DNA from 2 places in the Paenibacillus graminis genome. Region 1 is predicted to be linked to the other one. Evidence: riboswitches for the same ligand, from Rfam matches in the RefSeq annotation. Region 1 holds a riboswitch; the other holds the start of a gene.
The links. Region 1 has a riboswitch for S-adenosylmethionine ahead of metA (homoserine O-acetyltransferase MetA). Riboswitches for the same ligand answer to the same signal wherever they lie in the genome.
Positions count from the first base shown of each region.

Region 1 (15,614 bases):
CGGTATGCAGCCGTTGCGATTACTGTGAATGGCATCCGGCTGGCGCTGAAGCTGGGTGAACGGCTGGCGGATACTGAGGTTTTTTATTACGCTAAATATAGTGAAAACGTACAGGACAACGCGGGAATTGGGCGGGCGTTTGCGGAGCCGGTCAAAGCGCTGCTGCCGAAGCTGTTCCGGCAGTATGAAGGGCTTATCCTGTTCTTTTCGCTGGGGGCGGCAGTCCGGCTGATTGCTCCCCTGCTGGAGGATAAAAGAACCGACCCTGCCGTCATTGTCATTGACGAACGCGGAGAACATGTGGTCAGCATGCTGTCCGGCCACTTGGGCGGGGCCAACAGGCTTACGCGGCAGGTTGCGCAGCTGCTGGACAGCCATCCGGTGATCACTACCGCCTCGGATGTGCAGGGCACCTTCGCCGTGGATCTGCTCGGCTCGGAGTTCGGCTGGCGCGCAGAGAGCTTCGCAGCCATGAAAACAGTCAGCGCCGCCCTGGTCAACGGGGAAGCCGTGGCCTTCCTGCAGGAGAGCGGCGAACGCGGCTGGCTGCCGCCCGGTGCGGTGCTGCCAGAGCATGTCCGCCTCTGCGGAAGCATGGCGGAGCTGCAGGAAGCGCCGTTCAGCGCGGCGGTCGTGATCACGGACCGGCAGCTGCCGGAGCCGGAGGCAGCGGCTCTTGGAGAGCGGACGGTAGTCTACCATCCGCGCAGTCTTGTGCTCGGGCTCGGCTGCAACCGCGGGACCCCGCTGGAGGAGCTTGAAGCGGTGGTGCAGGGTACGCTGGCGGAGCTGGGGCTTTCGCTTCTTAGCGTCCGCAATGCCGCTACTGCCGCGGTCAAAGGCGATGAGGCCGGGCTTCTGGCCTTGTGCGCCAAATACGGCTGGGAGCTGGCCCTGTTTTCGCCGGAGGAACTGAATATGGTGGCGCTGGAGCAGCCCTCGGAAATTGTTTTTAAGGCGACCGGAGCTTATGGTGTCTGTGAGCCGGCAGCCCTGTTGTCCTCAGGTGCCCGCGACCTGGTGCTGAAGAAGAAAAAAAGCGGCAATGCGACCATTGCAATAGCGAGAGTCAGCTTTGCTGAAACGGAGGGGAATAAGAATGAATGAGCAGAGCGGACCGGAGCAGCTTCCCCGGCTCCGCCCGCGTTTTGTGGTAGCCGGAACAGGCAGCGGTTCGGGCAAAACAACAGTGACGCTCGGACTGCTGCGGGCTTTTGCCCGGCGCGGTCTTACAGTGCAGGCCTTCAAATGCGGCCCGGATTATATTGATCCAGCCTATCACGCGGCTGTAACCGGCCGTACGGCCCGCAATCTGGATTCCTGGATGACCTCGGGCGAATATATGCTGGAGTATTTTTTGCGTTCCTCGGAGACAGCCGACCTGTCCGTAATTGAAGGAGTTATGGGGTTGTACGACGGCAAAGAGGCGGCTGCGCTTACCGGATCAACGGCGGAAATTGCCCTCCTAACAGGAAGTCCGGTGCTGCTGGTGGTGGATGTGCGCAGCATGGGACGCAGTGCGGCTGCAATCGTGCTTGGCTTTCAGCAGTTGGAGCCGGGCGTGAACATCGCTGCGGTAATCGTGAACCGCTGCGGGAGCGCCAGCCATTACCGGACGGTCCAAGCCGCGATTGAAGCGGCCTGCGGCATACCGGTCATCGGCTGGCTGGCACGGGATCAGGGACTGGATATCCCGGAACGGCACCTGGGGCTGCTGCCTGCCGTGGAACGCGGAGAGCTGGAGCCGTTATTTGACCGTGCCGCCGACCTGCTGGAGGCAGGAACGGATCTGGATGGACTGCTGCAAATTGCTGCAGCAGCGTCAGTCCTGCATTATCCGGCGGCGGGAGAAATGATGCCGGAAGGAAAAATACTGCCGGAAGGGGGTTCTACGGAAGAGAGTCCGCCAGAGAATGTTCCGGCAGCCAGGAATATCTTTCAGGTGACAGGCGCGCAAGATGCACAGGAACTTCCGGGTAAGCTGCCTGGCGCCGCCGCACTTTTCCCCACGATAGCTGCTAAGATCCATCAGGTGACAGGCGTGCAAGAAGCACAGGAACTTCCGGGTAAGCTGCCTGCCACCGCCGCACTTTCCCCCTCGTTAGCTGCTATGGGAGCCGGTATTATACAGTGCTATCCATCCTTGGATAGCACTGCTCCCCAAGCCCTCGCCTCGGTATATGACCCTGCGCCGGTCATTGCCGTTGCACAGGATGCGGCGTTCAATTTTTATTACGCCGACAATCTGGAGCTGCTGGCCCGTGCCGGGGCCCGGCTGGCTCTGTTCAGCCCGCTCAGCGGCGAAGGCATTCCGCCGGAGGCGGACGGCATCTACCTCGGCGGCGGTTTTCCAGAGGAATTCGCCGCCACAATCGCCGGGAATCCGGCCTTCCTGAACGGCCTAAGGGCAGCGGCAGCAGCAGGTATGCCGCTGTATGCGGAATGCGGCGGCTACATGGTGCTGGCCCGCAGCCTTACCGACCGCGCCGGGGCTGTACATGAGATGGCCGGGATTATTCCCGCCCATACAGTCATGCAGGACCGGCGCACCGCACTCGGCTACCGCGAAGTCACCGCGCGGGCCGATTGCCTGCTGCTGAAGCAGGGCGAGCGCCTGCGCGGGCACGAGTTCCACTATTCCCTGATGAGCTATTCGCCTAGCGAACCGCGGTTGTACGCCTATGACAGCAGCGGACGTAGCGGCAGCCAGCCGGAGGGCTATGCCCGCGGCAATGTTATGGCTGCTTATGCGCATATACATCTGGCTTCCCATATCCCGGCGGCATTCCGGCTGGTAGAAGCCTGCCGCAGCTACCGCAGGAGTAACGAAGACATGCTGCGCTCATAGGATGATACCCATGAGAGCAAGGCCAGAATAAACCGCATGATCCCGGCGAATAAGCTAGGATCATGCGCGCACTTGGAGGAGGAGCTGCCAGATCCGCTAGAGCCTGAGTTCTAAGTGGAAAAAGTAAAACTAATCCGCCGATAATTGCTTAGAAAAGGAATTTAGTGGGAATTTATCCACTTAATTCACGTGAAAATACGATATCAGGAGCAGTTGAGCCAGAATAAGTCTACTTTTTCCCACTACGGATGCCCGTACAGCGAAACGGTACCGAATAAGTATACTTTTTCCACTTTAGTTAGCTCAGTCCGGCCGGTGCACGATCGCAAGGCAGGTTCACTCAAGCCCAGCCGCTTCTCCAGGGATTTTTAGTGTACAAAGTGCAATAGATTGAACTTTTCGGGCGGTTTGATGGGTCTACTGCTGCAGAAAGTACTATAAAAGGCGCGTTCTGACCTAATTGGAAAGGGAGTCGAATCGCCGGTTGTTACTTGGATTGGCCTGCTTGCCTCTATTCCCGATATAGTGGGATTTCGGTGGAAATCTAGTTTCTTTTTCGTATGTCAACCGCTTGTCATAGATCTGCCGGCCACGTATAATAAAGGCAAGAGAACGCTTTATTACACGAATGGCCAATCTTTGGCTGAACGTTTATGGGGAAGGGAGACTGCTGCAGTGAAGGTACTTGGAGCAATTGAAGCAGGGGGAACAAAGTTTGTATGCGGGACAGGAAATGAGGACGGGACGATTATCGACCGGGTCAGCTTTCCGACGACTACGCCTGAGGAAACAATGGGGCTTGTGCTGGACTATTTTACAGGCAAAAATGTGGAAGCAATCGGCATAGGCTCATTCGGACCGATTGATCCGGTAATTGGCAGCCCGACCTACGGCTGCATTACAACTACACCTAAACCCCATTGGGGACAATACAATCTGGTTGGAGCAGTTGCCGGGCATTTTTCCGTGCCTATCGGGTTCGATACGGATGTGAACGGTGCGGCGCTGGGGGAATACAAGTGGGGAGCGGCCCAAGGGCTGGACAGCTGCCTGTATATCACAGTCGGTACAGGGATAGGAGCGGGCGCAGTAGTGGGAGGCAAGCTGGTGCACGGCTTGTCCCATCCTGAAATGGGGCATATTCTTGTGCGCCGCCATCCGGAAGACAAGTTTGAAGGCTTCTGCCCTTATCACAGCGATTGCCTGGAGGGTTTGGCGGCAGGTCCGGCGATTGGCAAACGCTGGGGCAAACCGGCTGGCGAGCTGCCTGCGGATCATCCGGCGTGGGCGATGGAAGCCCACTATCTGGCGCATGCGCTGATGAATTACGTGCTGATTCTGTCACCGCAGAAGATTGTGATGGGCGGCGGGGTCATGAAGCAGAGCCAGCTTTTCCCGCTTATTCATGCGAAGCTTCAGGAGCTCCTCGGCGGCTATGTGCAGCATCCTGCACTGAACGAGGCTATCGGCAGCTATATTGTTCCGCCTCAGCTGGGCGACAATGCAGGTCTGTCCGGAGCGCTTGGACTGGCTAAGCTGGCGCTGGACCGGGAGTAGCCTGAAGGCAGGGATAAGGATTGATTGGCTTTACAGCGCAATTCATCCTTATATTTCCGCTGGAACAAATACTGTTCCCATAGAGGAACGGACAAGCTGTTCCTACTTAGTATAAAAAGGGATTGACTGTTTCACAATATATGGGTATTGTAAGCATTAACAGTATAGCATTCCAGAGGAAGCACCTCTTTCACGTGAATTCGTGGGAGAGGTGCTTTTTTGTGTGCAGATGTAAGGCGGTATAAGCTTCACACCTATATCGTCCTTATATTGTCCGGTGATGGATCTGTCTAAGGAACCGTCCATCCGGAGAGTTCCGGGATTATGCATGCTGTAAGACAAGGAAGGTAGGGATTGGGATGCAGATTGTATTTATGAACCGTTTGTCGAGAATGTCAGGGGCCGATCAAGAGGGTTTAGCCCAGCTCTGGATTGGGGAAGAAGAAGGCACCTGGCGCCTTGGCTGGCGCGATTTCTCCGGCTCAGAGGAAACCGGGGACAGCTTGTGGTATGAAGGCGGCTCCTGGAATGAGATGCTCTGCGTCTACCGGCATGAGCTGGCGGTGAAGATGGGCGATGGCTACCGGCCTCTAATCGATGGGGCCTTTCACGATGAAGACAGCCAGTCCGGCAGCCGCAACCAGGAGCAGCTTAAGCTGCAGTATTTCAGCGAGCAGCATGGCAATGAATCCGTCTATGAAGAGCTCTGCTCCTGGCGCCGGGGCAAAGCCTCCATTGAGCGGAAAGCGCCATACATACTTGCCAGCAACCGTCTCCTGCGGATGCTCAGCGCTTTTCTTCCCCGCACTCTGGAGGAGCTGCTGCAGATTCCCGGCGTAGGCGAGGGCAAGGCCTCGCAATACGGCGAGGACTGGCTGGGCATCACCTCGGCCGCAGAGCGGGAGCATAGCTTTCCGCTGGGCTGGGTGCATGAAGCCGTTGACGAGGAACACTTTGTGTCCTGGCAGTACAAGCAGAAGGAGCTGAAGTACAAGAAGCAGCTGGAGCGGCTGCGGCTGCGCAGGGTTCTGCTGCAGGGAATAGAGGAAGGCCTTGGGATAGAGCAACTGAAGGCAGCGAGTGGGGTAAGCCGCCGAGAAGTGCTTGAAGCGGTAGAAGAGCTGGAGAAGGACGGCTATTCCGTCGAAAAGCTCATTGCTCTCGAACTGGCTGAGGTATCCTCCAGCGAGCAAGCCGGTGTATGGACCGCCTATGAGCTGATGGGTGATACCTTCCTTAAGCCCGTACTTTTCAAAGCCTACGGGGAAGGATTCTCACCTGCGGAAGGATTGGATGTGTATTATGAACGGCTGCGGCTGATCCGCATCCGCTACCGGCGGGGACAATCAGCTAAGCTGGAAGGGGCGACGAATTTATAATCGCCTATGCTGAAGGCCGCTTGGGACTCACTTTAGGAGAATGCTGTAATTTGGAGTAAACTACAGGTATTCCGAATAAAAGGAGAGAAACCTATGATCGTAACATTAACGGTTAACCCCAGCGTAGACGCCAGCACAGGCATTGAGAAGGTCGTTCCTGACCATAAGCTGCGCTGCCGGGAGGCATCCTATAAGCCGGGGGGCGGCGGGGTCAATGTGTCCCGGGCGATCCACAGATTAGGCGGAGAGTCCTTGGCTTTGTATGCATCGGGCGGACTGCACGGGCAGCTGCTGCATAAGATGCTGGAGCAGGAAGGCGTCGGGCACCAGGAGATCCCGATTTCCGGGCAGACACGGGAAAATCTGATCGTTGTGGAAGAATCCACAGGCCAGCAATTCCGGTTCGATATGCCTGGCCCGCACTTTATTGAGGGCGATTGGCAGCAGTGTCTGGAGCAGCTGAAATCCCTGGGCGGGAAGCCGACCTACGTTGTTGCCAGCGGCAGTCTGCCTCCGGGATGCCCGGTGGATTTCTACGGCCGTGTAATTGAAGCCGTGAAGCCTTGGCAGGCGCGGGTGATTGTCGATACCTCAGGCGAAGCGCTGCAAAAGGCTGCTGACGCAGGTGTATATCTGCTCAAGCCGAATGCCCGCGAGCTTGAGGAATTGACCGGACATTCCATTACAGGGGATGCAGAGGTCCGGGCGGCTGCCCTGGAGCTGATCGAGCAAGGTCGGACAGAAGTGGTTGTGGTATCCCTCGGCGGCGAGGGGGCATTGCTGATTACGAGCGAGGGCTCCGAGCATCTCAAGGCACCTGAAGTTCCCGTACTGAGTGTAGTAGGGGCTGGAGACAGTCTGGTGGGCGGGCTGGTCTACAGTCTGGAACGGGGCTGGCCGCTGCGCCGGGCCGTTCAGTTCGGAATCGCCTCCGGAGCGGCGGCGGTGATGAATCCGGAGCGTCAGCTGTGCAAGCGTGAGGATACGGAACGATTGTTTATGCAAATCGAAGCAGCAGATGCAGAGACTCAGCGATAAACCAAAAAGACGAAGGTTTCCTTGCCATGGGGCAGAGAAGCCTTCGTCCTGCTTATTCGTCCATTTTTGTTCATAGCCATTCCTTCTTGCGGAAAATAAACAGCATCCCGCAGCCGAGCGTAACCATAACGGCAATGACTCCATAGTAGCCGTACCGGGTATGAATCTCAGGAATATTGTCAAAGTTCATTCCATAGATCCCGGTGATGACGGTCAGCGGCATGAATATTGTGGTAATCGCGGTGAACACTCTCATGATCTCATTGGCGCGGTTGGCGATACTGGACTGATACGCTTCGCGTAAGTTCCCCATGAGATCGCGGTACGTTTCAAAAGTTTCAGAGATCTTGACCGCATTTTCATAAATATCGCTGAAATACTTCTGCAGCTGATCATCGATCAGGCGGAGGTCTTTTTTGTTAAGCGTGTTGATAACTTCCTTCTGCGGCCCCAGCATCTTCTTCAGCCAGAGAATTTCACTGCGCAGACCAATGATCTCGCTCAGATGCGATTTCTTGGTATGCATCAGAATATCCTCTTCCAGCTTCTCAATCCGCGCTTCAATCCGGTCACCGACGGAGAAATAATTGTCTACGACAAGGTCGATCAGCAGATACAGGAAACGGTCAGGCTCGCTGACCTCCTGCTCCCACAGAATGGGCTTCAGTACGCGCAGCTCATGAATTTTTTGCTTGGTGACGGTGATAATGAAATTTCTGCCCAGAAACACGTTGAGCGCACGCAGAAAAATCTCTTCATCATCAAAACGGATGCTGTTGACTACAATAAAATAATGGCTTTCGTAAATTTCCAGCTTCGGGCGCTGATCCTCTTCGCTGAGGCAGTCCTCAACGGCCAAATCATGCAGATTGTACAAGGGCTGAAGCAGCTCCAGATCCTCAACATCCGCATCAATCCAATAAAATCCCTCAGCGGGGGCAGTCAATGTTTCTTCAATGTCATCTACAGGTGTAAAAACCCCTGCGTTTACCAGCCGGATTTTCATCTGATCCACTCCTCTTAAGCCCTGGTCTTCTCCAGAGCCTGTGCTAAATTATAGGCACAGGGAACAATCAGCTTGACCGGTGGTACAGTCAATTCTTGAGGCCAAATGACGGTTCGAGGGCATGAAGAAGAAATGCTCCCGCCGCCGGCAAGCTGATGTTAATCCTGTGTGGTTGCTCTTTCTGGACGCTTATCTGCGAACTCGGGTCGCCTTCCATTCTTCTCTCACCTCTTCTTTTCGTCAGGTAGGGGCTGTGAAACCCTTGTCTAGTATAACCCCGGGTTATGGGTCTTTCAAGCTAAATTCTTGCGGCTTTTGGGGACCCAATAGCATTGTATGGACTTGACGAAAAGGAGGTTCATGATTTAAAGTGAATTTTAAGAAAAGCATTTAACGTTATGTGACTTTTTCTCAATTGAATACAGCTAAATCTTATCAAGAGCAGGTGGAGGGACTAGCCCGATGAAACCCGGCAACCGGCGTGTGAACGCACGGTGCTAATTCTTGCGGAAACTTTGTATGGGAAGCCTGTCCGGCTGCCTGGCACAAGTTCTCTGGCAGATGAGAGAGGCGCATATGACTGCAGATATATGACCTTTCTCACAGAGAAAGGTCATTTTTACATTGTCATCAACGAAGGAGTGGAAACTAGAAATGCCGATAAAAATTCCCGACAGCCTGCCGGCCAAAGAAGTATTGTCCGGAGAAAATATTTTTGTAATGGATGAAAGCCAGGCCTTCCACCAGGACATCCGTCCGCTTCGCATAGCCATCCTGAACTTAATGCCTACGAAGGAAACTACAGAGACGCAGCTGCTGCGCCTGGTCGGGAATTCACCGCTTCAGGTGGATGTTGTGCTGCTGCACCCGAGCTCTCATACCTCGAAGAACACCTCGGCGGAGCATCTGAAGAGTTTTTACAAAACCTTTGACGAGATCAGCGACCGCCGCTTTGACGGGCTGATTATCACCGGCGCTCCGGTGGAGCAGCTGGACTTTGAAGACGTGAATTATTGGGAAGAATTGAAAGGGATTTTTGAATGGAGCAAGCACAACGTGACCTCGACCATGCACATTTGTTGGGCGGCACAGGCAGGGCTCTATCATCACTTTGGCGTGCGCAAGGTGAATCTGGACGAGAAATGCTTCGGCGTGTTCCCGCACACCGTGAACCAAAACAATGTAAAGCTCCTGCGCGGCTTTGACGAGGTGTTCCATGTTCCGCATTCCCGGCATACGGATGTCTCGCGTGAAGATATCCTTGCCAATCCCGAACTGCAGATTCTGGCCGAATCCGAAGAAGCCGGAGTGTATCTGGTTTCGACGCTTGACGGCAAGCAGATTTTTGTGACCGGGCATTCCGAATATGATCCGTTTTCGTTAAAGTGGGAGTATGACCGGGATATCGCCAAAGGGATGGATATTGCGATACCGAAGCATTACTATCCTAAGGATGATCCGCAGCGCACACCGCCGGCAGTCTGGCGTGCCCATGCCAACTTATTATTCTCTAATTGGCTCAATTACTATGTATACCAGGAGACCCCTTACGATATAGACCAAACCGATTATTTAGTATTCTAAATATATAAGAGAACACCATACTTAGGAGGCAGCAGCTATGGATGAAAAATTGAGGATTGAGAGCAGATTGGCGCAGATTGGTTCGCAGGAGGACCCGGCTACGGGGGCAATTAATTATCCGATTTACAATGCAACGGCATTCCGTCATCCCAGACTTGGACAGAGTACGGGGTTTGACTATATCCGTACCAAGAATCCTACCCGCTGGGTGCTGGAAGAAGCTGTGGCAGAGCTTGAATCGGGGGATGCTGCTTTTGGCTGCAGCTCTGGAATGGCTGCGCTGACAACCCTATTTGCCTTGTTTGGACAAGGTGACCATTTAGTGGTTTCGCTGGACCTGTACGGTGGAACCTACCGTCTGCTTGAACGGATTCTCTCCAAATACGGCATAAGCGCCTCTTATGTGGATACGAATGATCTGGACGGTCTGGAGGCTTCACGGCGTCCGAATACCAAGGCTGTTTTTATCGAAACGCCCACCAATCCGCTGATGATGATTACGGATATCGAAGCTGTCTGTACGTGGTCCCGCCGTCATGGACTGCTTACGATTGTGGACAATACGCTGCTGTCACCGTTTTTTCAACGGCCGCTGGAGCTTGGGGCGGATATCATCGTCCATAGCGCGACCAAATATTTGGGAGGCCACAACGATGTGCTTGCCGGACTGATCGTAACCAAAGGTGCCGGGCTGTCTGCAGAAATGGCGGTTTTGCACAATTCCCTGGGTGCAGTCCTGGCACCAAATGACTGCTACCAGCTGATGAAGGGGATGAAAACACTCGCGCTGCGCATGGAACGGCATGAGAGCAATGCGCTGGCGCTGGCCCGCTATCTGCTGGAGCATCCGGCAATCGCTGAGGTTTTCCATCCGGGACTTCCTGACCACCCGGGTTATGAAATCCAGAAACGCCAAGCCTCGGGCAACACCGGGATCTTCTCCTTCAAGGTAAAAGATGCCAGATACGTCGAGCCGCTGCTGCGCCATATCCGTCTGATTGCCTTCGCCGAAAGCCTCGGCGGGGTGGAGTCGCTGATGACCTATCCGGCGGTGCAGACCCATGCTGATATCCCGGTGGAAATCCGCGACGCTGTCGGTGTAGATGACCGTCTGCTGCGCTTCTCCGTCGGGATTGAGCATGCGGATGATTTGATTGCCGATCTCGGACAGGCGCTGGAAGCGGCCCGGATCGAACTGGAAGAGGCATCTGCCGGCACAACGCCCGCTGAAGAATAAGAAGCTTGGCCGCGGCGCCCTCACGGGCGCCGCTGTTTTTTGATAGATCAGTAAGTATGTATGGGGTCCCCGCAAAGTATCTGAATCAGCTTCCATGCAAAAGCCCCGCTTGTGGATTATTTTAAGGCGGCTGGATTTATAGTTTTACGCCGGCGTGTCCCAGCAAAGGTTTCTCAAGGCGTCCGGATTGTGATACGATGGAGGAACGAGCTTATTCATTTGTTCAACAAATTTAATACATCTACCTTGCTGTATAGGCGTAAAAAGGAGGCTGCTAACGATGAGTGCAATAGATCTGATTCTGGAGAAGGCGCTGAAGGGCGAACGGCTCGGGCTGGAGGATACGGTCCGGTTGTTCGAGAGCAATGAAATTGAAAAAATGGGCGCTGCCGCTGACATTATCATGAAGCGCTGGCACCCGGACCCGCTGGCTACTTTTGTGATTGGCCGCAATATCAACTATACGAATGTATGTGATGTGTACTGCCGTTTCTGTGCGTTCTACCGCAGACCGGGCTCTGAGGAAGGATATGTGCTGCCCGACGAGACGATTTTTCAGAAAATCCAGGAAACCATCGATGTGAATGGTACGGAAATTCTCATGCAAGGCGGGACCAATCCCAATCTGCCATTTAGCTACTATACGGATTTACTGCGCGGAATTAAGCAGCGTTTCCCGGAGATCACCATGCACTCCTTCTCCCCTGCGGAGATTATGAAAATGGTTGAAGTATCCGGTTTGCCGCTGGAGCAGGTGGTCCGCGAGATTCATGCTGCAGGTCTGGATTCCCTTCCCGGGGGCGGAGCGGAAATTCTGGATGACCGGACCCGCCGCAAAATCAGCCGTCTCAAAGGCTCCTGGCGGGAATGGATGGATGTCATGCAGACCGCACACAAGATCGGCATGAACACCACGGCAACCATGGTTATCGGCCTTGGCGAGAGCATGGAGGAGCGGGCGCTTCATCTGCTGCGGGTACGGGAAGCCCAGGACGAGTGCATTGCGAACAAATATGACTCCGAAGGGTTCCTGGCGTTTATCTCCTGGACCTTCCAGCCGGATAATACCAATCTGAAGCTGGACAGACAGACGCCGGAAGAATACCTCAAAACGGTTGCCATCAGCCGTCTGGTACTGGACAACATCAAAAATTTCCAGTCCTCATGGGTTACAATGGGGCCGGAGGTCGGCAAGCTGTCCCTGCAGTATGGCTGCAACGACTTTGGCAGCACCATGATTGAGGAGAATGTAGTATCCTCGGCGGGCGCAACCTACAAGGTCAACATCGAGTCCATTACCCAGCTGATCCGCGAAGCAGGCAAGATCCCGGCGCAGCGCAACACGCGTTATGACATCCTGCGGGTGTTCAACGATGCGAACGCGAAGATTGACAATGATTTTGTAATGCAGAACTAATAATTTAATAAAATTAAAAATATTTATAACTTCATGTGTGATATTTTATTGCGGCGTCTATCCTTGTGGAATTCCTCTATGGGAATTTACAAAGATAGACTTTTTTTTGTGTTATGTAAAGTTTTATAGGCATTTTACCCAAAATTAATGGTTGAAATGTGATATTTTACACAACTATTACTCAGATTTAATGCATTTTGCTAGATTCATATTTTGGGGTATGATACAATCTTGCGGTCAGCATAAGTAGGAATACGAAACATATGGGGAGGATATCTGACTTATGGGAGAAAGAAGATGGAACAAGCCGATAGCTTCGATATTGGCGACCACCGTTCTGGCAGCACAAGTGCTGGGCGGAGTTTTTGCAGTTCCGGTTTTGGGAGCAGGCAAGGCAGAAGCCGCAGGCGCTGAAGCCGTAGATCCGGGAACTCCCGGGACAATTAATCTACGCCTGATGAGCACCACGGATGTTCACACCAATGTGATGGGCTGGGATTATTTTAAGAACAATTCATCGTTAACAGTGGGGCTGGACCGGACGGCGACTTTGGTGAAACAAGCCAAAGCAGAGCCGAAAGGAACATACAATCTTCTGCTCGATAACGGCGATTTGATTCAAGGCACACCGCTTGGCACATATCTGTCGAAGCAGGCTGATCCGGAGGGCAAGCTGAACCAAATTCATCCGATGATTGCGGCTATGAATATTATGGGCTATGATGCGGCAACACTTGGCAATCATGAATTTAACTATGGACTGAATTATTTGGAAAGTGTAACATCGGCAACTTATGCTACTTATAGCCATTCGAATAATTTTCCGAAGTTCCCCTATTTGAATGCAAACGTGTATGTGGATGACAAGGATAACGATCCTGCGAATGATGTAAACTATTTTACGCCTTACAAGATTTTGGACAAAAAAGTTAAAGACAGCAACGGCGTTGAGCAGACCATCAAGGTCGGTCTTATTGGCTTGGTGACCCCGCAGATCATGGACTGGGACAAAGCCAACCTGGAAGGCAAGGTCATCACCAAAGACATTGCTGCGACAGCCAGCAAATTTGTTCCGCAAATGAAGGCTGAAGGTGCTGATGTCATCGTCGCTATGGCGCATACCGGTTTTGACAAGTCCGCAGTGGAAGGCGACTTCTCCGAAAATGACATTAATGCGCTCAGCAAGGTAGCGGGCATTGATGCCATTACGTTCTCCCATACCCATAAGGTATTCCCTGCAGCGGATGTGAAGTCACTGGACGCATCATTCAAGGATGCCGCTGGCAACGAGCTGCCTGGCATCGACAATGGCAAAGGCCAGATTAACGGTGTTCCGGCAGTTCAAGCCGGTTATGGCGGAGGCTATTTGGGCCTGATCGACCTTGCCATTAGCCAGGACCCGGCTAAGAGCGGGCATTGGAAGGTGGACAAGTCCGCTTCCACTTCCTCGACACGTTCGATTTACAGAAACGAGAACAAAGTGAATATTTCCAATGTTGAACCGGACCCTGAGGTAGACGCGGCTGTTGCTGCCAATCATCAGGCCACAATTAAGTACGTCAGTGAACAGCTCGGCACAACAAACGTACCTATGAACAGCTATTTTGCTCTGGTGCAGGATGATCCGACCGTTCAGATCGTAACCTATGCCCAGAAGCGTTATGTCGAGAATCTGATTAATACAGATCCCTCCTTGGCCCAGTATAAGGGTAAGGCAATTCTTAGTGTAGGAGCACCCTTCAAGGCCGGACGCAACGGTCCGGATGAGTATACGGAAATCGAGGCAGGACCATTGACCATCCGCAGCGCAAGTGACTTGTACCTCTATGATAATACGCTGAAAGCGGTCGAGGTCAGTGGCGCTACGGTAAAAGAGTGGGTGGAGATGAGTGCGGGTGCATTCAACCGTATCGATCCGGCAGTTTCCACGCCGCAGGAGCTGCTCAACTCCAAGTTTGCCGTATATAATTTCGATGTTATTGACGGAATTAAATATAAGATTGATGTGACCAAAAATGCGAAATACAACACGGATGGAACAATTAATGACGGTTCCTCCAGCCGTGTAACTTCTATTACTTATAATGATCAGCCTCTTAATATGGATCAGAAGTTTATCGTTGTTACCAATAACTACCGTGCGAGCGGCGGGGGGAACTTCCCTATCAAGGACGGCAAGCTGATCATTGATACGCTGGAAGAAAACCGTCAGGTTCTGATGGATTATATCAAGGAAGCAGGTACCGTGAATCAGCCTGCGGACAACAACTGGTCTATCCAGCCGATCAAAGGGGATGTCAAAGTAACCTTTACCTCATCTCCGAAGGCTAAGAAGGTATTGCTTAAGGATGACAAAATTACGGATACCGGCACACAGAACGATAAAGGGTTCGAAATTTATAACCTCGATCTGAGCGGTGATGTCAAGGTTCACATTCTTGGAATCAATGACTTCCACGGCCAATTGGATACAACATCCTATGTAGGCGACAATGCTGTGGGCACAGCTGCCATTCTGGCAACTTACCTGAAAACGGCACGTGCACAATATGCGAACTCGCTGCTTGTCCACAATGGAGACTCTGTAGGAGCTTCAGCTCCAGTGTCCTCAAGGGAGCGCGACAAGCCGACGCTGGAATGGATGAACCTGATGAAGTTCGATGTCGGAACTTTGGGCAACCATGAGTTCGACCAGGGTGTCGCAGCACTTAAAGCACAAATTTTTGGCGGTGTAGACCCAGTAAATGAAAAAATTACCCATGCACCTGTGAATTTTGACTATATTAATGCCAATGCAGTAGATAAAGATACAGGCAAACCTATTATCAAACCGTATACCATCAAAGAAGTGGGCGGTGTGAAAATCGGATTTATCGGCGTGGTTACCAAAGCCACTCCAAGCAAGGTATCTCCGGCCGGCACAGCCGGTGTGAGATTCCTGAGCGCTGAGGAAGAGGTTGCGGCGATTGGCAAATATGCTGCAGAGCTTCAGAAGCAAGGCGTTGAAACGATTATTGTCCTTGCCCATGACCCGGCAACCACCAAAGGGGATGTGACTACAGGCGAAGCCGCGGACTTAGCCAAGGCTCTTCCGGCCGATTCACCGGTTGATGTCATCGTGGCCGGCGACAATCATGCGCTTGCCAATGGCGTAGTGAACGGTAAGCTGATTGTTCAGGCTTATTCCTACGGAACCGCATTTGAAGACATCAAATTGGTGATTGATCCGGATACCAAGGATGTCAAAGCCAAATCAGCTACCGTAACCTCAACCCTCCAAAAAGGAGTGGAACCGGATGCTGAAACGGTGGCCTTGGTGAACAAGTACCTTAAGCTTCACCCGGAGTTGGCCCTGCCAGTCGGCACTACAGACGGTTCGGTTACCCGTACGGATGCCTACAATAATGAAGCTCCTCTCGGCAACCTGATTGCCGACGCTATGCGCCAGGCTGATTTTAAAGATGGCAAAGGCATTGCAGATTTCGCCTTCATGAATCCGGGCGGCATCCGCGCCGATCTTCCAAAAGGCAATGTATCTTTTGGCGACC
Region 1 is NZ_CP009287.1:2,327,776-2,343,389, forward strand. It holds gene PGRAT_RS09430 (cobalt-precorrin 5A hydrolase) at 1-1,107, shown strand, start outside; gene PGRAT_RS09435 (cobyrinic acid a,c-diamide synthase CobB) at 1,100-2,848, shown strand; gene PGRAT_RS09440 (ROK family protein) at 3,524-4,405, shown strand; gene PGRAT_RS09445 (HRDC domain-containing protein) at 4,765-5,784, shown strand; gene PGRAT_RS09450 (1-phosphofructokinase family hexose kinase) at 5,878-6,822, shown strand; gene corA (magnesium/cobalt transporter CorA) at 6,893-7,828, opposite strand; SAM riboswitch class I at 8,258-8,396, shown strand; gene metA (homoserine O-acetyltransferase MetA) at 8,483-9,412, shown strand; gene PGRAT_RS09465 (aminotransferase class I/II-fold pyridoxal phosphate-dependent enzyme) at 9,450-10,649, shown strand; gene mqnC (cyclic dehypoxanthinyl futalosine synthase) at 10,930-12,066, shown strand; gene PGRAT_RS09475 (bifunctional 2',3'-cyclic-nucleotide 2'-phosphodiesterase/3'-nucleotidase) at 12,350-15,614, shown strand, end outside.

Region 2 (15,614 bases), 3.5 Mb from region 1:
GACGGAAAAAGCCGGAGAAATCGATAACACAAATACACAGCTACTCTTGCTGAGAGAGAGCCAACAAGAATGGAGGGGTGGCAAATGATTGCCAAATACCGCCTGCTAGCATTGGATATGGATGGAACCCTGCTAAATGATGAACAACAGATTACCCCCAAAACGGTGGAATGGATTAAAAAAGCAATGGATGCAGGCGTACATGTCTGCCTGTCCACCGGACGCACCTCCCGTGGTGCAATGCCCTATGTTGAGCAGCTGGGGCTTGATACTCCGATGATTATGGTCAACGGCAGTGAAGTGTGGCGTACACCGGATGAACTGTACCGCCGCTCCCTGATGGATGTTGCGCTGGTCAAGAAAATGCATGAAATCGCTGAAGAATACGGGACTTGGTTCTGGGCATGTTCAGTGGACGGAGTCTACAACCGCGAAAACTGGGATGGCGATATTGAAGGCCGGGAGTGGCTCAAATTCGGGTATTCCACGGAGGACCCTGATATCCGCCATAAGCTGCTGATGCAGCTTCAGGATCTGGGCGGACTCGAAATTACAAATTCCTCACCATCTAATCTGGAGATTAATCCGCTGGGTATTAACAAGGCTTCAGGTATCCGGGAGGTCTGCAAGCTGCTCGGCTTAGAGATGTCCCAGGTTGTCGCCGTAGGGGACAGTCTGAACGATCTGGCCGCGATTCAGCAATCCGGCTTCGGTGTAGCCATGGGCAACGCCCAGGAGGTTGTGAAGCAGGAAGCGGACGCCGTTGTTGCCACGAACAATAACGACGGCATTGCGGAAGTCATCCAAAAGTATATTCTGGCCGAAGTCGAAGCCCGGGCCGGAAGAGCATCCGAGAAATAATAGAGTTTTGCGTATACTTTCGAAGCAAGTTTTGCAGAGTAGTCCTTAGAAGTCTATGCTATCAAACTTTGGGAGTTGAAGGAATTGGCGATTCTGGGGTGGGTTCTGATTATTGCTTTGTTCGCCGTGGGGCTTGCCGGAGCAGTGTATCCCATACTGCCGGGCGCACTGGCGATTTATCTGGCTTTTTTCGTTTACGGCTGGTTCTTTTCCTTTGATCCGTTTGGTGCGGGATTCTGGATCACCCAGACGCTGATCGTGGTTGTGCTGTTTGTGGCGGATTATGTGGTCGGGGCCTGGGGCGTCAAGAAGTTCGGCGGCTCCCGCGCTTCGGTAATCGGCAGCACGATTGGCCTGATTCTGGGCCCGTTCCTTATCCCGGCGTTTGGCCTGCTTATCGGCCCGTTTGTTGGCGCATTTGCCGGTGAGCTGATCGCCGGCTCCAAGCCCGGCAAAGCCTTGAAGGTAAGCTTTGGCTCATTGCTTGGCTTATTCAGCAGCACGGTCGTCAAGGTCGTGCTGCAAATTGCCATGGTCGTCCTCTTCTTTATCTGGATTGGGCGGTATTAATTTAACAGCGAAGAAGGCGAAACAGTTTGTCCACCAAGAAAGAGTCTTTTGTCAAAGGCACGCTTATTCTGGCCGCGGCGGCGCTCGTGGCCCGCGTGCTTGGTCTTGCCCAGCGGGTGCCGCTGGAGCATTTGTTCAATGACATCGGCAATGCATCATTTACACAGGCGAACAACGTGTATTTGATGCTGCTGCCGCTGGCTACAGCAGGTATTCCGAGTACGCTCAGCAAGATGGTGTCTGAGCGTTATGCACTGAACCGGCCGCATGAGGCGCAGCAGGTATACCGCGCGGCGCTTATTTTTGCTGCGGTGGTTGGTGTGCTGATGAGTACAATCTTGTACATAGCGGCTCCCTACTATGCAGAGTACAGCAAGGTGCCTGAGAGCACGCTGGCGATCCGGGCGATTGCCCCGGCGCTGCTGCTCTTTCCGATGATCGCCATGATGCGCGGTTATTTCCAGGGACGCAATAATATGATGGCTGGCGGCATCTCACAGATTATTGAGCAGATTGCCCGGGTATCCACGGCGATCCTGCTTGCCTTTATTCTGCTGCGCCAGGGCTACAGCAATACCTGGATGGCTGCCGGCGCCTCCTTCGGGAGCGTGCTTGGCAGCATTGGGGCTTTTGGTGTGATGCTGTATTATGCGGTGAAGCTCCGCCGCAGCGAGGAGCAGAAAGCTCTGTACGAATCCAGTCAAGCGCGGATTCCGCTGCTGAAGATCTACAAGGATATCTTTAAGCTCTCCATACCGATTGTGCTCTCATCCGTTACGGTTCCAGTCGTGAATTTCATCGATACCTCATTCATCGTTCCGCTGCTCAGCGGGCAAATCGGGCGGGAAGCCGCTACTCAGGCCTTGGGGATCTTTGGCAGCCGGGCGCAGAGTGTAGCCGGAATTCCGCCAGTGTTGTCCATCGCACTCAGCACCTCGCTGATTCCGATTATATCGGCTGCTTATGCAAGACGCGAAGAGGCGCACCTGAAGCGGCAGATTACACTGGCGCTGCGGATTTCGATTTTGACGGGAACACCTATTGTTCTATCGCTCGTAGTAGCGGCATATTCCGTAAACGGCCTGCTGTTCAGCAGCCTGGATGGCAGCGGCATTGTAGCCATGCTGACCCTCGGGACGATTTTCCAGATTACGATGATGACGACCAACTCCATTCTGCTCGGGATGGGCAAAGCGCGGATATCCATGTATTATGTGCTGGCGGGTCTGCTGGTCAAATTCGGCTCCAACTTCCTGCTAAGCCGCTTGTTCGGAATTTACGGCATTATTGCGGCCACGGCGCTGTGCTTCATTGTGATTACACTGCTTAACTTGAGAATGCTCAAAACTGTCGTTCCCTTCGAGATCCTCGGCAAACGCTGGGGCGGCTTCGCTGTTGCCGTATTGGCCGCCGGAGGGATCGGCTACGGATTGAACGAGGCCGGACAGCTTCTTACCCGTATGATGCCTGACCGCCTGGCATTCCTGATCACTTGCCTCGTTGTAGGGGCAGCAGTAGTTATCGTCTATCTCGTGCTGCTGATTGTTCTGGGGGTGCTGAGCCGCCAGGAAATCGCCGGTTATCCACGTCCGCTGCAGAAGCTGCTGGGTCCGCTCATGAAGCTGCAGCCTGAACGTATCCGTTCCGAGCAATAAATCTGTGATCATTGTCTTATCCTGTCTTTTTTATTTGACTTATTCCTGACAATTTGATTCACTTAAAGAAAAACCAACAGACAGCTTACTCTTAATTCAGAAGGGACTGTTCAATTTATGGATAAAATCACTTCACCTGCGGACTTTCAGGTGGCGATTCAATCGCCCCGTCTGACCGTGGCTGTATTCAAAGCCGACTGGTGCTCCGACTGCAAGTTCATTGACCCGTTCATGCCGGATGTGGAGCAGAAATATAATGACCGACTCACACTGGTTGAAGTGGATGTTGACGCTGTAGGCGATGTCAGCCAGGAACAGAACATTCTCGGTATTCCCAGCTTTGTTGCGTATAGCGACGGCCGCGAGCTCGTGAGATTCGTGAACAAGCTGCGTAAATCCCGTGAAGAAATCGAGGGGTTTCTGGATAGAGCGCTCGAAGTTTATCTGACCATACACAAGTAATCACGCTGCACCGCTTTCGCCCTACCCGAGCAGAAGCGGTGTTTTTCTAAATCGGGTGCTGCAAAGGCTTTCAATCAGCACTATTTCCCATTCATTCCTATGAAAAATGCGGGTGATCTCATTGACGATGAATCAATTGAAATGGCTCAGCTACATCACTTGTCTAATCATGTTTATGGCTCTGTTCGGTGGAGCCGTGGTCACCAAGACAGGTTCCGGGCTGGAATGCGGCAATGAATGGCCGTTGTGTCACGGAAAACTTATTCCTGCCTATACGATAGGTTCCCTCATTGAGTACACCCATCGACTGTTCAGCGGACTTGCCGGTCTGCTGTCACTTGCTTCAATGTTTGCCTTTTGGCGTTATGCGCATGAGCGGAGAGATCTGCTGGTGTTTGCACTGCTGACGCTTTTATTTGTGGTGGTGCAGGGAGGAATGGGAGCGCTCGCTGTGATCCGGCCGCAGTCGGCTGCGGTGATGGCGCTGCATATGGGCTTCTCTCTGATCGCTTTCGCCAGCTCGCTGATGCTTGCCCTAGGGACGAAACGCAGACATGCATGGGGGGAAGATCTTCCTGTGGCGGGCCATGGGGTAGGGAGGGGCTTGCGCAACTTAACGTGGGCCGCTGCGTTATATTCTTATATAGTGGTTTATATTGGAGCCTATGTCAGCCATACAGACTCCCAGGGAGGCTGCTCCGGGTGGCCGCTCTGTAACGGGGAATGGTTCCCTGAACTGTCTGGTGGCGTGACAATTGTCTTTATGCACAGGGTTGCAGCGGCGCTGCTGTTTCTCCTGATTGCGTGTCTTGGACATTTGGCCTTCTGGAAGCATAAAGCGCAACCTGAGCTGAGAGCACTTGGCATTGCAGCAGTTGTGCTATGTCTGCTTCAAGTACTTAGCGGTGCGGCTGTTGTTCATACCCTGTATAACGAAAGGCTGTACATCTTTGCCGCACTGGCGCATATTCTCCTGATCGCCGGGCTTTTCGGTGTTCTGTGTTATATGAGTGTGCGTGTATGGCAGCTGGAAAGAGCGAATAAATAGGTCAGCGCTCATCAAACTTTTGTGGGATAGTGCCCTGTTTGAGGAGGAACGATATTGGGATACGGTAATTTGCGTCAATGGATTGAACAGCTCCGCAAGGATAAGGATCTTGCCGTGGTTGATGTTCCGGTGGATCCTTATTTGGAGCTAGCGGAGATTCATCGGCGTGTGGTGCGGGAGGAGGGGCCGGCCCTGCTCTTCACGAATGTAAAAGACACGCCGTTTCCGGTGGCGACGAATCTGTTCGGAACGGTCCGCCGGGCCAACCAGGCCTTCGGAACCCGTCCCGAGCAGCTGGTGAAGACCCTGATGGGTGCAATGGAAACATTGCTGCCTCCAACTGCGTCCGGGATCTGGAAGGAGAAACGGCTGGTGCTGGACCTGCTCAAGGTTGGGACCCGAAATGTGCCGCAGGGTGAAGCGCCTGTGCTTGGCGTCTGCCGCAGCACTGAACCGCTGAAGGAGCTGCCGCGCATCACCAGCTGGCAGGGGGAAGGAGGACCTTCTTTGACCTTGCCGCTGGTCTATACCGAGAGCATTACTCATCCGCAGAACCATAATCTTGGGATATACCGTGTTCCGATTTATGATGACAGCAAGGCGGGAGTCCATTGGCAGAAGCATAAGGGAGGCGGCTTTCATCACCGGGAGGCGGAGCAGCTTGGGGAGCCGCTGCCGGTGTCCGTTTTTCTCGGCGGGCCTCCGGCATTGATAGCCGCTGCTGCAGCTCCTGTGCAGGAACGTCTGCCCGAGCTTCTGCTGGCATCTCTTGTGCTGGGCGGCAAGCTGCAGATGGTCAAGGACCCGATGGGCGGGCACCGGATTCCCGCAGAAGCGGAATTTGCCATCCGGGGACTGATTGCGCCCCATGAGCGGCGAACGGAAGGGCCGTTCGGGGATCACTATGGATTTTATTCCACACCACGCCAATTCCCTGTTATGCATGTGCAGCGTATCTGGCACCGCAAAGATGCTATCTATCCGGCGACGATCATCGGCAAACCGCGCCAGGAGGATTATTATCTAAGGGAATACATACAACGGCTGCTGGCCCCCGCATACCCGCTTTTGATGCCTTCCGTTAAAGCGCTGTGGGAGTACTCCGAATGCGGTCCTCATTCACTGGTATCTGCTGTAGTAAGGGAGAGTTATCCCAGAGAAGCGGTGGTGTCAGCTTATCGCATTCTGGGGGAAGGCCAGCTGTCACTGACCAAATTCCTGCTGCTGACCAATGAACCCGTGGAGCTGGCAGAGTTCCCCAAGCTGCTGGAAAGTGTGCTGGAGCGCTTCAATCCCGCCTCGGATTTCCTGGTGTACGGAAATGCCGCCCCGGACGAGCAAGACCATTCGCCCAATGCGATGAACCATGGCAGCAAAGCCATCATGCTTGGTGTGGGAAGTCCGGTGCGTGAGCTGCCTTCTGATTACACGGAAGGTCTTCTCCCAGGTATTACAGAGGCAATTCCTTACTGCCGGGGATGTTTAGCTGTTTCCGGTGCATCCTATGAAGAAGATCCTGAGCTTCCTTCCCGGCTAATCGCCGCTCTGCATGCACAGGAAACGGCCTGGCCGCTGGTGTTTGTAGTGGATAATGCCCTGGATACAGTGCGCACGCAAACTTCATTCCTGTGGACGGTGTTCACGAGGTTCGATCCGGCCAGTGATATCTACGCCGAATACGAGATCAAAAGCCATCATATCGGCTATAAGCTGCCCCTTGTGATCGATGCCCGGATGAAGCGGGATTACCCCGAGGAACTGGTTCCGCGCGAGGATATTGTCCAGCGGGTCGACCGCAACTGGAACAGCTATTTTCCACACTAAGGAGGATGCAGGATGCTGCGGATATTACTCGGAGAACCGCCCCGCGAGAACAGTGGTGTGCTGGCTGAAGCCATAGATAATATGGCGAAGGTGGCATCCATGCTGCGCAGGGAGATGAATACCCATGAAGACCTTGATCATGAATACCGCAAGCTGGAAATCTGGACCCGCGGGCTGATCTCTTCCTTGGACGAGCTGGAGCAAAGCTGGTTTGCGGCTGCCTTCTTCCGCAAATCCGTTGTAGCGGGCTATATGGATGATATGTCTCCTAAGGAGCAGGGTGAATACGCGCGTTATGTTTATTTTTATAAAAATGGCTTCATTCGTGTATTCTCACTGCTGGACAAGCTGGGTACGGTTCTTAACAGTCTGTATGACCTGAATACCAGCAAAGTCAAAGTCCATTTCTCCTATTTCACTGTATTGCGCCAGTTTCAGCTTCTTGAGAAGCATACAGCCCTCGCCGGCGAACTGGAGATGATTAAGAACTCCTACCGTGAACCGCTCGAAAATCTGCGCAAGCGCCGCAACGCCGAGATTCATTACATGAACGCCGAAATGCAGGATGATCTGTGGCAGCGGCATCAGGGCCTCCATGACAAAATTAGGCTTGAGGATCTGGACAGTCATCTGGAGGATCTGAAGCAGAGTCTGGAAATGGTCTGCAAATCCTTGGCAGCTTCATTCAGGTACAGCAATGAGCAGTGGCACAAGAGCAAAATTGCTGCAAACATAAGATCCGGCCATCATCCTCAGTAAAAAGTTCCCTTTGACAAAAAACCTGAAAATTACTATACTTGAGCTTGCTTAGCATCTAACATGCAGCTAATTTCATAACAAACTCTTATCGAGAGTGGCGGAGGGATAGGCCCGATGAAGCCCGGCAACCGATTTGTATAGAATGCGTTACATGGTATTCTGCACAAATGTCATGGTGCTAATTCCTACAATGCCGTGCAGTTTACGGTCGTTGGCAGATGAGAAGGCAGGGTTAATACAATCACGGGGCCTCTTGCGATCTGCAATCGATCGTCAGGGGTCTTTTTGGTTTTCATAAGGGTTACATGGGGGAGGATTACTAGTTTGATAGAGCTGAAAGGTTTGACCAAAGTATACGGAAAAGGCAGCAAAGCTGCAATGGCGCTCTCCGGTCTTAACCTGTCGATTAAAAAGGGCGAGATCTTTGGGGTGATTGGCCACTCCGGCGCCGGCAAAAGCACACTAATCCGTTGTATTAATCTGCTGGAACGCCCTACGGAAGGCGAGGTCTGGGTCGATGGAGTGGAATTAACCTCACTGAGCCAGGGGCAGCTGCAGGAGCAGCGCCGCAAGATCGGCATGATCTTTCAGCATTTTAATTTGTTGTCTTCTGCGACGGTCTACGATAATATTGCTTTTCCGCTAAGGCTGGCTGGCATGCCAAAGGCGCAGATTGAACGCAAGGTGCTGGAGCTGCTGGCGCTTGTAGGGCTGGAAGAGCACAGCCGCAAATATCCGGCACAGCTTTCCGGCGGCCAGAAGCAGCGTGTGGGTGTAGCCCGGGCGCTGGCCAGCGATCCCGATGTGCTGCTCTGCGATGAAGCTACCTCGGCGCTGGACCCGCAGACAACCGATTCCATTCTCAGGCTGCTGCTGGACATTAACCGGGAGTTTCATCTGACCATTGTGCTCATTACCCACGAAATGCATGTGATTCAGAGCATTTGCGACCGGGTAGCGGTGATACATGGCGGGGGCATCGTGGAGCAAGGGGAAGTGGCAGATGTTTTCCTGAAGCCTCAGCATGAAGTGACGAAGGATTTCATCCGCAGTGAAAATCAGCATGAAGGGCCACTCCGTGCTGCACTGGAGGCAGTACATGATAAGTACAGCAAATCCGTCAAAATTACCTTTCTTGGACAAAAGACATATGAATCTACTCTATCCCATGTGGTTCGTGGAACAGGTGTAGACTTTGCCATCCTCCAGGGAACGATTTCAACGATCAAAGATGTGCCTTACGGCCAGCTGCTTGTACGCTTTGAAGGAAGTACCCAAGCAGTCGAAGCGACCCTTGCCGAACTGGCGGCACAAGGTCTTGATGTGGAGGTGTTTGCCTAATGGGCGGATTGAACTTTAACGAGATTAACTGGGAAGAAATGCTGGATGCGGGCATAGCTACGCTTCGAATGTTGGCTTATTCCGGAATTTATACAATTATTCTTGGTTTACCACTCGGAATTGTGTTATATTTATGGGGCAGATCAAATAATTTCTTAATCAGGTCAATTTACTCGGTATTATCGTTCGTTGTAAATATCCTGCGGTCTGTGCCTTTTATTATCCTGATGGTCGCCTTGATTCCTCTGAGCAAGTCCATTATGGGGACTTCAATTGGCGTATTGGGGACGATTCCGGCGCTGGTTATCGGCGCGGCTCCGTTTTTTGCCAGATTAGTGGAGACGGCACTGCGCGAGGTTGACCGGGGCGTGATCGAAGCGGCACAAGGAATGGGAGCCTCCACTGGCCAAATCGTCTGGCGTGTGCTTTTGCCCGAGGCCCGTCCAGGTTTACTGGCCGGAGTGACGATTACGATTGTTACCTTGGTCTCTTATACAGCGATGTCAGGAATGATCGGCGGCGGAGGCTTGGGAGATCTGGCGATCCGGTACGGCTATTACCGTTATCAGAAGGAAGTTATGATTATCGCAGTGGCACTGATGGTTATTCTGGTGCAGCTGCTGCAAATGGCCGGCGACCGGCTGGTACAACATTTTACCCGGAAATAAGGTAGTTCCATAGAGAGCCTTATTCATACAACCAATAATGAGATAGAGGGGGATTTACAAATGAAAAAAGTATTGCTCACATTCTTCAGTTTAACCTTGGTATTGGTGCTGGCAGCTTGCGGCAACAACAATAAAACAAATAACGCTGCGAATTCTGCGGCTACCAACGCTCCGGCTGCGGATACCTCCGCAGAGCCCACAACCGAACCTGCTGCAGAACCGGTAACTCTGGTGGTTGGCGCGTCGCCAAAACCGCATGCGGAAATTCTGAAGGCGATTGCTCCGCTTCTGGAGAAACAGGGCATCAAGCTGGAAATCAAGGAATTTACTGACTACATTCTGCCAAACACGCAGCTGGCTGAGAAAGAGCTGGATGCGAACTTCTTCCAGCACAAGCCTTATCTGGATGATCAGAATAAACAGAATGGCACGGAGCTGGTACCTGTAACGGCAGTTCACGTAGAACCTTTCGGTGCTTACTCCAAAAAAATCAAATCGATCGACGAACTGGCTGACGGTGCAAAAGTAGCGATTCCGAACGATGCCACCAACGGCGGCCGTGCGCTGATCCTGCTGGCCAAAAATGGCCTGATTAAGCTTAAGGACGATACAAATATTACCTCTACTACAGCCGATATTACTGAGAACCCTAAGAATCTCAAAATTGTAGAGCTTGAAGCCGCCATGCTGCCCCGCCAGCTGGATGAAGTAGATCTTGCCCTGATCAATACCAACTATGCCCTGGAAGCGAAGCTGGTTCCAACCAAGGACGCTCTGTTCATCGAAGGAACCGATTCTCCTTACGCCAATCTGCTGGTAGCGCGTCCTGACAATAAGGACTCCGATGCCATTCAGAAGCTGGCTGCAGCTCTGACTTCCCCGGAAGCCAAAGCCTTTATTGAAAAGGAATACCAAGGCTCGATCATTCCGGCATTTTAAGTTGATTTCTTGATCAGAACATCTATAAAAAAAGACCAGAGGTGATCCGATAGCCGTGAAGGCTGCGGAGTACCCCTGGTCTTTTTGCGGAATCAGGTTTCGCTGGCGGCTGCTCCAGCACCGGCACTTTAGGTTGATCCCAAATGCGAAATCCACTATAATCAAGTAGCAAAGGCTACGCTGTTCATAAAAGGACGGGATTTGCTTCCAGCGGGAAAAAGAAGGATAATTTATAGCGTGAAGCATATAAATTCTTATATTTAAAAAAATCCCGGCCTTCTCATCGGAGGCCGGGATTGTTATGAAACGGGATTAGAATACTTGAATAACTTCTTCCACGCCTTCTACTTCTTCAAGGAGGGCGCGTTCGATCCCGGCTTTGAGCGTGATCGTGGAGCTTGGGCAGCTGCCGCAGGCACCCATAAGCTTCAGCTTAACAATGCCGTCTTCAACATCGATCAGTTCAACGTCGCCGCCATCGCGCTGCAGGAACGGACGAAGCTTATCGAGCACTTCCAGTACTTCATCATACATGGTGGTGCTTTGTGCATTCTCACTCATTTCTCAATCACTCCTTTCGTATGCTTATTATAGTACAAAAAGTTAAAAAATAAAATGGTTACACTGAATAAGGAGGACATCATGAGACCACTTATTGAATTTTGTGCCAGCAATATCGGACACGGTACTGAACCGCTCAAGCGCAAGCTGGAACTCAATCCCGAATATGATGTCATTGAATATGGCTGCCTGAACAATTGCGGACAATGCTATCTGCAGCCGTTCGCCATGCTTGACGGTGAGATCATTGAAGCCGAAACACCGGAGGAGCTTGAAGCGGCTATAGAGGCTGCAATAAAAGAACAAGAAGCCTGGGACAACCTTGAGATCGACTAACCCCAGGCACTTATTCTAGCCAAAATGCCGTTTGGACATCCAGAGCACACCGCTTTTCAGCAGGCGGGGAACCCGCCCCATGACAGAGCGGCGGCCCATCAAGCCAAAACCGGCATTTTTGCCTAGAGAGCCAAGGGTGCCCTTCAGCTTGATCTTGTGCAGCTTTGGTGTTTCATCACGCCACAGGGCTTGAATGACCTGCGCCACCTGTTCACCCTGCGCCCCGGCCGCCTGTGCGCTTGGCGCGAAAGGTAGGCTGGCACAGTCACCAATCACATAGACCTCCGGATAATCGGCCACATTATAGTAAGGCCCTACAATAATTCGTCCGCTCCGGTCTTTCGGCAGTTCAAGCTGCTGCACGACCTGCACCGGCTGGATGCCTGCGGTCCATACGGTTACATCACCTGGAATAGCCTGGGTGCCATTGAAGATGGCATCCTTTTCGACATGAGATACGGAAATATGCCCCAGCGTCTCCACGTGGTGCTCACTGAACCACTCCTCCACATACTGCGACAGCTTCGCCGGAAATGAGGAAAGTACACGTTCCCCACGGTCCAGAATAGAGATATTGAGATCCGGCCGGCTTTCCCGCAGCTCTGCAGCAATCTCCACTCCGCTAAGTCCCCCGCCCACAATGTTAACGGTTCCGTAAGGCTTCACATCATTCAGACGCCGGTAAGTCTCGCGTGTACCCGAGAAGCTCTGAATGCTGCAGGTATGCTCTTCTGCGCCTGGAATATTGTGATAATTATCTGTGCAGCCCAGTGCAATAGCCAAAATGTCGTAAGATATCGGTTCTCCCGTATTCAGAAATATCATCCGGCTCTCCAGATCTATGGAACCTACTTCGCCATAACGTACCGTGAGACGGGGATGTAACGGGAACTGGATGCGCAAATGGAAATCGGTGACGGTACCCGCAGCCAGGGCGTAGTATTCCGTCTTGATTCCCTGGTAAGGCATCCGGTCAATCAAAACAATTTCCACATCATGGGGGAGATGGTTGTCGAGTAATTTCTGAATGAGGGCAAGGCCGCCGTAGCCGCCGCCCAAGACGAGTAATGTTCTCATGACATCTTCCTTTCGAATATGGCTCAGGTTATGGTTATTGCAGCAGCTGCCGGATAAACTCCGGTTTGCAGTTATTCGTATACCTTAATTTCATTATAGAAAGTGTCCCGCTCTACCGGAACTTTCCCGGCACCTTTTACCAGCCAGATCAGCTCTTCACGGGTCAATCCCTCTGGAGTCAAGGCTCCGGCTGCATGGCTGATGCGTTCCTTCAGAATTGTCCCGTGCACATCCGAAGCACCAAAGCTGAGTGCGACCTGGGTGAGCTGTGCCCCGATATTAATGAAGTAAGCCTTGATATGGTCGAAGTTATCCAGCATTAACCGGCTGATTGCAATCGTCTTGAGGTCCTCATAAGCCGAGTTGCGGCGCATAATGCCGGCATTCTTATTCTTGGGCTGCATAGACAAAGGGATGAACACCATGAAACCGTTTGTTTCATCCTGCAGGTCGCGGATCTGCAGCATATGGCGCACGCGGTCCTCATGCGATTCAATCGATCCGTACAGCATCGTGGTATGAGTCTTCATCCCGAGCTGGTGTGCGGTCCGGTGAACCTCCAGATATTCCTCTACATTGGCTTTGTTAACACGCATTTTTTTGCGGTATTGGTCGGACAGAATCTCTGCTCCGCCGCCCGTAAGAGACTGAAGTCCGGCAGCACGCAGTTCCTCCAGCACCTCGCGGATGCTGAGTCCGCTGATTCGTGTGAAGAAATCAATCTCTGCGGCTGTATATGCCTTCAAGGTCACCTGCGGGAACGCTTCGTTCAAGGCTTTGAGCGAATCAACATAATATTGAAAGGGCACCTTATCATTATGGCCGCCGACAATATGGAACTCGCGTACCCCGGGATGGATATGCTGTTTGACATAATCCACCATTTCCTGACCGGAAAGGGTATAGGCGCCTTCTTCACCGTCATCCTTGCGGAAATTGCAGAATGCGCAGTGTGCTTCGCAGACATTGGTGAAATATAGGCTCATATTTTCGATAAAATATACCTTGTTGCCGTTCTTCCGCTGGTTAACCTCATTGGCCAGCTGGCCGATGGTAAGCAAATCGTTGCTTCCATATAAATAAACGCCATCTTCCAAATTTAATCTTTCTCCGCCGCGAACCTTGTCGATAATGTTCGCCATTCTGGCATCGGTCTGGGGTGTTATAAGAGTAGACATATGATTTCCTCCTGAAGGTTTTGGCGAAGCAAGCGCATCGCAGAATCATTCCCAAAACAAACTTAGGGAGTGGCCGTCCATTACAAAAAGCTGCGATGTCAGCTGACTGCGTGACAATTTTCCGAATTTTCGCATATTGCTTTACCTATTATAAACCTCTCACAGGGGGCGAGCAACCGCTGAGAGAAGATGGATTCGTATGTTTATCTGTGCCGCACAGGTGCAGTTTGGACTTGAGGGCAGGGGGATAGTGGAGTATACTTATTTTTATATAGACAGTTACTTTTGGCCGGGCAGGCTGTAGAATACAGAATATCTTTTTGGGAGGTTAAGATTATGATTACAATCAGTGAAGCAGCAGCAGGACAACTCAAGACCATGCTGGCTGAACAGGAAATCCCGAACATGTTCCTTCGTCTTGGTGTAACTGAGGGCGGCTGCAGCGGCTTCTCCTACGCCATGGGCTTCGACGACAATGAGACGGACCAGGACGTCTATATGGATGTGCAGGGTATGAAGGTTGTCGTTAGCAAGGATGATATCCGTTACCTGAACGGTCTGGAGATCGACTTCGAGGAATCCGGCATGACCGGCGGCTTCACCATCAACAACCCGAACGCCACCGCCACCTGCGGCTGCGGATCGTCGTTCCGTACGAAGGAAGATGCGGGCAAGCCTGCGGCTGAGCCATGCTGACCCCGGCTGAAGTGGAATCGCAGCTGCTCTAGGCTGCAGCCGGGAATTGATCCACGCGCATATAAGCTAACGATTCGTGCTGCCAATATTGAGGCGCTGAAGCTAACACTACATGCTGCTGTACCGAAGTCTTCAGGTGAACGTACCTGGAGGCTTTTTTTGCACGCTGAGGCAAGCTGGAGATTCTGTTTCCAGTATATAGTCGGACTGGTATAATGAATGAGTACAATTAATGGAAAGGAACATTCATGAGGAGCGGATATGACACTTGATTACTATAGCCTTGACGAAGAAACTGTTTGAACTTAGCGCTTTGGTAGAAGAACAGGACGATGCAGAGGATGAATTATATAAGTGGCATGCTAATGTCTTTCGAATGTCCAACAAGAATAATGTGATTTTTATGAACAATCAGACGCGGTATAGCTTTATTTTATTTGGCGTAAAAAAGCTGCATTTCAGAAATATTAACCAGCTTTTCGTCAATTCTCTAATTGAAAACCTGCAAGCCGATAATATTCCGGATTCAAAAATTACGGAATACGTGAGTCAATCAAATGAAATCAAATTCACCAAAACCAGTAACCGGAGTGTCCTGGGTTCAATGACAGATATGGTCAAGATGACAGGAATTCTGGTGTTACATTATCCCACTCAAACCATGAATAGTATAGTGCTTAATCAAAAAAACAATCATTCTCCCTTGGTAAAATTAAATAGCTACCCCGAACAATTGATGAAAGAGGCATTGGGTCTGCAATAGAAGGACGAAGCCAGCGTTGAGTTCATCAAGAGAAACGGGATTTTCATAAATTAGAAAGCAGGGGTAATCATGCAGCTTCAAACAGCGCGCCTAATCATTCGAGAGTTTACTTATGAAGATATGGATGCTGTGCATGCATATGCTTCTGACCCTCTGGTAGCCAAGTATATGATATGGGGGCCGAACTCGAAAGAGGAAACAAGAAGTTATATCGGTCTGACCTTGGAATGGCAGAGCCAGATTCCGCGGAAGGATTTTGAGTTTGCCGTAGTTCTGAAAGAGACGGATCAACTGATCGGCGGCTGTGGCATTCACATCAGTGAACCGGGGCAAGGAGAAATCGGCTATTGCTTCAATCCGCTGTTTTGGAGACAGGGATATACCTCAGAGGCTGCTGCCTCATTGCTTGAATTCGGATTTGAGGAATTGAATCTACACCGCATATACGCGACCTGCCGACCGGAGAACGTGGGCTCAGCCAAAGTCATGCAAAAGCTCGGCATGGTCTACGAAGGGCATTTGCGGGAGCATATGTGGCATAAGGGAAGATGGCATGATTCTTACCAGTATTCGATTTTGAAGCCGGAATATGAGCGGGTAAAAAGGCTGGAACGAACTCTATAATGCGATGCAGTAGTCATACAACTGGATGAGGCAGTTGTGATCCTTTAACGATAAGGATTGCAGCTGCTTTGTTTTTTTGTATATCCATAAGCATCGTAAGGTTTACTTAAGAATCCAGTAAGAAATAAGAGAATTTTAGAAGCTAAAATATATTTATCTTAACAAACTAATTTATACAGGATATCAGGAGGATTTTATGAAAAAGAAAATGGGTATCGCAATTGTTGCTTCTATGATCACTCTAACTAGTTT
Region 2 is NZ_CP009287.1:5,947,338-5,962,951, reverse strand. It holds gene PGRAT_RS25815 (Cof-type HAD-IIB family hydrolase) at 85-861, shown strand; gene PGRAT_RS25810 (DUF456 domain-containing protein) at 946-1,431, shown strand; gene PGRAT_RS25805 (putative polysaccharide biosynthesis protein) at 1,458-3,086, shown strand; gene PGRAT_RS25800 (thioredoxin family protein) at 3,204-3,548, shown strand; gene PGRAT_RS25795 (COX15/CtaA family protein) at 3,670-4,596, shown strand; gene PGRAT_RS25790 (UbiD family decarboxylase) at 4,651-6,420, shown strand; gene PGRAT_RS25785 (Cthe_2314 family HEPN domain-containing protein) at 6,433-7,179, shown strand; SAM riboswitch class I at 7,262-7,404, shown strand; gene PGRAT_RS25780 (methionine ABC transporter ATP-binding protein) at 7,504-8,520, shown strand; gene PGRAT_RS25775 (methionine ABC transporter permease) at 8,520-9,188, shown strand; gene PGRAT_RS25770 (MetQ/NlpA family ABC transporter substrate-binding protein) at 9,249-10,127, shown strand; gene PGRAT_RS25765 (NifU family protein) at 10,440-10,688, opposite strand; gene PGRAT_RS25760 (YuzB family protein) at 10,770-11,024, shown strand; gene PGRAT_RS25755 (NAD(P)/FAD-dependent oxidoreductase) at 11,040-12,101, opposite strand; gene mqnE (aminofutalosine synthase MqnE) at 12,173-13,279, opposite strand; gene PGRAT_RS25745 (HesB/IscA family protein) at 13,616-13,975, shown strand; gene PGRAT_RS25740 (DUF6933 domain-containing protein) at 14,244-14,738, shown strand; gene PGRAT_RS25735 (GNAT family N-acetyltransferase) at 14,808-15,362, shown strand; gene PGRAT_RS25730 (erythromycin esterase family protein) at 15,559-15,614, shown strand, end outside.
Region 2: linked by a shared signal. The riboswitch ahead of PGRAT_RS25780 (methionine ABC transporter ATP-binding protein) and the one ahead of metA (homoserine O-acetyltransferase MetA) in region 1 are both predicted to bind S-adenosylmethionine.